DNA from 2 places in the Pseudoalteromonas sp. AS84 genome. Region 1 is predicted to be linked to the other one. Evidence: predicted binding sites of a transcription regulator. Region 1 holds the regulator's gene; the other holds the start of a gene.
What was found. The regulator LexA, encoded in region 1, represses DNA repair genes until DNA is damaged. The targets are predictions, from matches to a motif close to TACTGTATNNNNATACAGTA.
Positions count from the first base shown of each region.

Region 1 (3,567 bases):
GATTAGTTGTGTAAAGCCAGCGTTTAAAACCTTTAGCTGGGTGATGAGCATGATGAGCTTCATTGGCGTTAGGTTGTTCTACTATGCTACTCATTAGTTCGCCTCCACTTTGGCATCAAGTGCTGCCTGTATTTGACTCGGTTGAATAACATCACCCGTATCATTACCCCACGCATTACGTTTATAAGTAATAACCGCTGCTAATTGCTTTATAGATAACTGCTTGGCAAATGCTTGCATTGCCGTACCAGGTCGTCCATGGATAACTACATCAATGTGATCTTTTATATCGCCAAGCACTATCGGGCTGCCTTTAAGTGCAGGAAATACACCCGGTAATCCCATGCCTGTAGGCTGATGACATGCAGCGCAATTGGCCATATATACTTGTTCGCCTAAAGTCATTAATTCTTCTTTTGGGAGGGTTTTATCAAGTAATGCGGCATCTGCTAATGCTGCTTTTTGTTTAGCCTGCTTTGCATCTGCAAGCCATGTTTTAAAATCAGCCTCAGATTTAGCAACCACCACAACGGGCATAAAGCCATGATCTTTACCACACAACTCAGCACATTGGCCTCGGTAAGTACCTTCTTCGTTTATGTTCGTCCATGTTTCGTTTATAAAGCCGGGATTCGCATCTTTTTTAACTGCAAAATCAGGTACCCACCAAGAGTGGATAACATCGTCAGAAGTCATTAAAAATCGTACTTTTTGATTTATTGGCAGTACGAGAGGTTTATCAACCTCAAGTAAGTAGTTAGGATTTTTATCTGCAAGATTAGCGATTTCATCTTGCGGGGTAGATAAAATAGAGTAGAACTCTACATCTTCGCCCATATATTCATAATGCCATTTCCATTGTGAACCTGTAATTTTAATAGTGAGATCAGCTTTGCTGGCATCTTCCATTGCAATTAGGGTTTTAGTAGCTGGTACTGCCATAGCAATTAAAATAACAAACGGAATTGCAGTCCAAAGTATTTCTACTTTAGTGCTTTCGTGAAATTGGGCAGGTACAGCCCCTTTAGATTTACGGTGATGAATAAGTGCCCAGAACATAATTGCGAACACTATCACCCCAATCACACAACATATTATAAATATGGTCATGTGCAGCTGATATACATTATTGCTTATATCGGTTACGCCTTTGCGCATATTGTATTGGCTGTTAGCCAAAACTGGGTGCGAAAAAACACATAATATAAGCCACAAGGTAGAGGTCAGTTTACCCATGTGGTGGCTCCTTTGATGCTATTGCGAATGCAAAGCGAAGAGGCATACGGCTTAAACGCCAATTCGTTATTTTTATTTTTTTAGCCAATCTCATTTAATATTGATTGGTTTTGCTGCGCCAACAACGTGTTTGTGTATATTGTGTGTTCTCAAAACTAAAAAGCTGTGAGTTATTATTAGCTCAGCACATTAATAATTAGCTAAAAAATGAACAACAAGCAAGTTTTAGTATAAAAAACAATCAGGTTGTAATTGGGTAATTAACAAAAAATCAGCAACTAGCTAGGCAACAGGAAGTTCAAAAGATGAGAAAAACAAAGGGGTTTAACGCATTCGGAGGGGAAATTATAAGTGCAAAAAAGTTTACAGGTTGAATAGTCAGTGGGCTGTTTGCACCCTATTTTAGTACAAATTTTAAAACAAAAATGCGTACTAATTAGTACGCATTTATAAAACTGCTTGTTTAAAAGCTATTTTTAAAGTCACATCCAATCAGCGTTTCTTATAACGCCAACGGCTAAGCCTTCAATATTAAAAGACTCATTCTCAAGATCTACTTCAATAGATTCAAAATCGTCGTTTTCAGCATGAAGTAATACTTTACGACCTGCTTTCTCAAGACGTTTTACAGTTACGTCTTCGTCTAAGCGTGCAACAACAACTTGTCCGTTTTCAGCGGTTTGAGTACGATGTACTGCAAGTAAATCACCATCCATAATACCAATATCTTTCATGCTCATACCGTTAACGCGTAGTAAAAAATCTGCAGCCGGTTTAAACATTAATGGATCGATTTTGCAGTGACTTTCAACGTGCTCTTGCGCCAAAATAGGTGAACCAGCAGCAACACGCCCTATAAGCGGTAAACCTAATTGTTCTGGCTCTTCTTCTTCAATTAACTGAATACCACGGCTTGCACCTGGCTTCATTTTAATTGCGCCTTTTTTAGCAAGTGCTTTTAAATGCTCTTCAGCAGCATTGGCACTTTTAAAACCTAATGTTTGCGCTATTTCAGCACGTGTAGGAGGCATACCAGTGTCTTTAATAAAAACTTTAATTAGTTCGAGTATTTGAGCTTGGCGGTTCGTTAATGGTCGCATACAACTGGTTTTCCATACAGTACATTTAACTGTGAGTATATACAGTTAAATAAAAATCGCAAATTTAAATTAAGCCTTAAAATAGCCAAAGTAATTTCACTTGTGTACATTTTAGGGATATAACTAAAACTAAGTTTATAAATGATAAAAAAAGCAAAGGAGTCATTATGAGTATTTGGTATCAACCTATTACTTTAGAGTTTTGCAAACAGCTTGATGAAGGTATAAATGGTCAAGGTACGCTGATGAAAACTATGGGGATAGAAATCACAGAGATTGGCGATGATTACTTGGTTGCCACAATGCCGGCAATTCCTGAGCATCATAACCCAATGGGGATGGTTCACGGCGGTGCTAACGTTGCACTTGCCGAAACAGTTGCCAGCTATGCAGCTAACTTTGTTGTCGATTTTACAAAATTTTACTGCGTGGGACAGGAAATTAGCGCAAGTCATTTAAAAGCGTCTCGCAACGGCACTTTAACAGCCACGGCAAGAGCATTTCATATCGGTAAGCGTAGTTCAGTATGGGAAATAAAAATTACAAATAGCCGCAATGAGCTTTGCTGCGTATCTAAAATGACCGCAGCAGTCGTAGAGCGAAGATAGTTACTTTTCGATTGGGTAAATTGTAATTTCCATACCCGCACCAATCGCAGATATACGTAGTAATGTATCTGCATCTAAGGCTTGATTAAAGCACTTAGGGGAAGTGCCTGATTCAAAACCAATATCAAACGTTCTACGTGAACAGCTTAACCATTGCTTTAGCGCGTTACGCGAACACGATTCAATAAGCTCACATATATGGTTTATTGCTTTGTCAGGCGTGTTTACTACACCTGTTGCTTCAATACGCGCTAATTGACGGTATTCGTCTTTGTCATAATGTAAAATCGTAGCGACTTTTTTCAAGTCCGCCACTAGCAAACTAATATCTTGCTTTGATTCAAGCTCAAGATCTACATTTAAAAATTGAATTTCCGACATCGTTTCGTATTTATCCTCTAATAATTTCATTGCAAACTTTAACGCAGTTTTACCGTTATACCAAATCAACTATGCTCTATTAACCACTTTATATGGATATTTCGCAGCTTTTAAGTATTTATTAGCATTTAAAGCTAGCTGGATATCAAACATTCAGCTCAATTGTACAAATAAATCATGTTAGCAATTTAAGTGTAATCTTTTTTATTTTTAAATGATTACAGTAAGCTATAGTTTAAACT
Region 1 is NZ_JBBMQY010000018.1:13,239-16,805, reverse strand. It holds gene ctaD (cytochrome c oxidase subunit I) at 1-94, opposite strand, end outside; gene coxB (cytochrome c oxidase subunit II) at 94-1,236, opposite strand; gene lexA (transcriptional repressor LexA) at 1,719-2,336, opposite strand; gene WNY79_RS16030 (PaaI family thioesterase) at 2,504-2,944, shown strand; gene WNY79_RS16025 (hypothetical protein) at 2,945-3,325, opposite strand.

Region 2 (3,567 bases), on a different contig from region 1:
GAGGTTTGAATTGTGTACTTAGCTTGCTCATGCAAAGTTAGATCGCTAATTTTATCTTCTATTTGTTCAACGAGTTCTACAAACTTACTTACTGCACCAGAAGCACGACCAGATAAGTGCTGTTGTTCTACAATTGCTTTTGCGGCATACCAAAGCGGTAACGATTCTGCTCGTGCACAGTCGCGTATATGGCTCAATGTTTTATCACCAATACCGCGTGCTGGCGTATTAATTACACGCTCAAACGCGGCATCGTCTTGTCGATTACCTACTAGACGTAAATACGAAAGCGCATCTTTAATTTCTTGTCGTTCGAAGAATCGCATACCACCATAAATACGGTATTTTAAGCCTTCTTGTAGCATGGCTTCCTCAAGTACACGAGATTGCGCGTTACTACGGTATAAAATTGCGGCATCTTGCAGGGCATTCCCTGCATTTAACCAGCTTCGTAATTTGCTACTTACAAAGCGTGCTTCGTCTAACTCATTAAATGCTGCATAAATAGAGATTGGCTCGCCATCGTTACCATCGGTCCACAAGCTTTTACCCATACGTTCTGAGTTATTTTGAATTAATGCATTGGACGCTTTCAAAATAGTCGCGGTTGAACGGTAGTTTTGTTCAAGACGAATGGTTTCTGCGCTAAAGTCAGTTAAAAAACGTTTAATGTTTTCGATTTTAGCACCACGCCAACCATAAATGCTTTGGTCATCGTCGCCTACAATCATGATGCTGTTAGTATCGCCAGCAAGTAACTTTAACCAAGCATATTGAATGGTATTTGTATCTTGGAACTCGTCTACGAGCATATGTGCAAAGCGCTGCTGATAATGACGTAGTAACGTAGGGTTATCTTTTAACACTTCGTAGCTGCGTAGTAATATTTCAGCAAAATCAACTAGGCCCGCTCTATCACAGGCCTCTTGATAGGCGGCATAAACTCGCAGCATCATTTGCTCATTAATATCGTATGCTTGAATATCTTTAGGGCGAAGTGCTTCATCTTTTTTGGCGCTTATGTACCAGCCAAACTGCTTAGCGGGCCATTTTTTATCATCAATATTCATCGATTTTAATAAGCGCTTGATCATTCTAAGCTGATCATCAGAGTCTAAAATTTGAAAGGCTTCAGGTAAATTAGCTTCACGGTGATGAGCACGTAAAATACGATGCGATAAACCATGGAATGTACCAATCCACATACCACCTACAGGGGCTTTTAGTGTTTCTTCAACGCGGCCACGCATTTCTTTAGCTGCTTTATTAGTAAAGGTTACGGCAAAAATACTGTAAGCGGATGCCTGCTCAACTTGCATAAGCCACGCAATACGATGAACTAACACTCGTGTTTTACCAGACCCAGCACCTGCTAATACCAGCATGTTTTGTAGTGGGGCTGCAACGGCATCGCGTTGTTTGTCATTTAAGCCATCGAGTAATTGTGAAACGTCCATCGTTACGCCTTTTTAATCAATATTGTGGCCAGTATAACAGGTGTTTTTGTTAGGCTAAATAAAATACTGTTTTTATAAACAGCTATTTATAAAATAGTGTTCAAAACGAGTAACTTGCTAATTAACTAAGCGAATAAAAAACATAAACGCATAACAAAAATTGCTAATTTGACCTAAAGTTAGCAAAATATACTAACTCTTTAAATCTAGACTAATTTAACTATTTGATTTGTAAGCTTTAATAAATTGGCATAAAGTGTGTAAGTAAATAATTATAAAATCAAATAAATACAGAGGTTAGTATGGCAGATCAAGGTTCTGGCGGTAACGTAATCGCAGCATTATGTAATATATTTTTTCCTGGTTTAGGGCAGTTAGTGCAAGGGCGTATTTTAGCGGCTATATTTTTTGCACTCGCTATTATAATAAGTTACGCACTAATTTATGTGCTTGTAGGTTTTGTGCTTGTACCTATTATTTACTTATGGTCGATCATTGACGCAGCGCGTTATAGATCGCGAAGTTAACGGTTTTAAAGTTGAGTAAAATAGCGCCCATGTGGCGCTATTTTACTTTATATGTCCTGTGGTTTACGGGCGTTTACGTATATAATTACGCAATTAAAGATCTACAGGCAAACCCTATGGAATATCAATTTATTCGCGACCCTATTAGTGGGCTACGTATTAAAATAAGCAGTGAACACGCTATTATTGGTCGCTGGCTAAACGAAGAAATAGGCAAAGACAAAGTAGCCATGGTGCTAGCGCTTATTGCATCGGTAAGTTCAAGCTATGAGCCGCTAACGCTAAAAGGCCAAGAAATAGATTTAATCTTAACGAAAGACGAAGCATTATTTGAAGCCCATGCGCTTCATCAAGATAGCGAAGATCTAATAGCGTATCAAGATGACGATTTAGCGCTTGAAGAAAATGGTTTAAGTAGTGGTTGTGGCTTTGAAGATTTCATTGATTTAATTGATTCATGGCATGAGTTTACGACGTCACGATAAACATAATTAGCACACTAATAAAAATATACAGCAATGCACAATCAGCATTTTATCTGTATTATTACACCAACGAAAATTACGCCAACCAAAACGACAGGAATTGATATGTCTGCCAATTTAAACAAGCTAGTAGTGATGCTAGAAATGCAAAACGCCATGAATACTAAAGTACATGAGCAATGGTTTACTCAAGGGTTTGAATGGTACCGCGCTATTTGGGTTGAGTGTGCTGAAATGCTAGATCATCATGGTTGGAAATGGTGGAAAAAACAAACACCAGATACTGAACAAGTTATTTTAGAGTTGGTTGATATTTTTCATTTTGGTCTATCGCTTAGAATTGACGGCGAAACTAGCTACGAAGACTTAGCAAAGCAACTTGAAACTGAGCTTAGTAATGCTCAACAAGCTGATGACTTTAAACAAACACTAGAGATATTAGCGGCGTCTGCCGTTGCTGATAAAACGTTTAATGCAGGTGCCTTTGCCGGCTGTATGGCGCAAATGGGTATGGATATTGATGATTTATATCGCGGCTACGTAGGTAAAAATACGTTAAACTTTTTCCGCCAAGATCACGGTTACAAAGATGGTAGCTATATTAAAGAATGGAACGGGCAAGAAGATAACGAGCATTTAGTTGAAGTAGTTAAAAGTCTTGATACAGAACATGCAGATTTTGCAAAGTTAGTATATCAAGGGCTAGAAGCGCGTTACCCAAAAATCTAGCCCACGTAAACTGAGTTAGATAATCTTACGATAGTCGGTAACACTTAGGTAATCGGCTATTTCGTTATGTGGTTGTTGGCTATCAGGGTTAGCAACTGCAAGTAAGTGCTCAATGCCGTATTCTCGTGCGGCATTCAAAACCGCAATGCTATCGTCAACAAATAAAGTACGACTTTTATTAAAGCCTAAGTCTTTTTGTACTTGGTGCCATAAACTTTGTTGCTCTTTACTTACTCCATATTCATGAGTAGACACTACGCCATCTAGGTAGTTATCAATCGCTGTATGCTCAAATTTAAGCATGACACTCTCAGGGTGGGCGTTGGTAAGTAAAATTAACTCTTTGCCTGCTTTTTTAAGCTCAGTTAA
Region 2 is NZ_JBBMQY010000038.1:4,072-7,638, forward strand. It holds gene uvrD (DNA helicase II) at 1-1,457, opposite strand, end outside; gene WNY79_RS20505 (hypothetical protein) at 1,760-1,984, shown strand; gene WNY79_RS20510 (YacL family protein) at 2,101-2,469, shown strand; gene WNY79_RS20515 (dUTP diphosphatase) at 2,575-3,198, shown strand; gene yrfG (GMP/IMP nucleotidase) at 3,214-3,567, opposite strand, start outside.
Region 2: a site for LexA is predicted at 1,522-1,541, ahead of uvrD (DNA helicase II). Genes of this name have one in related genera too.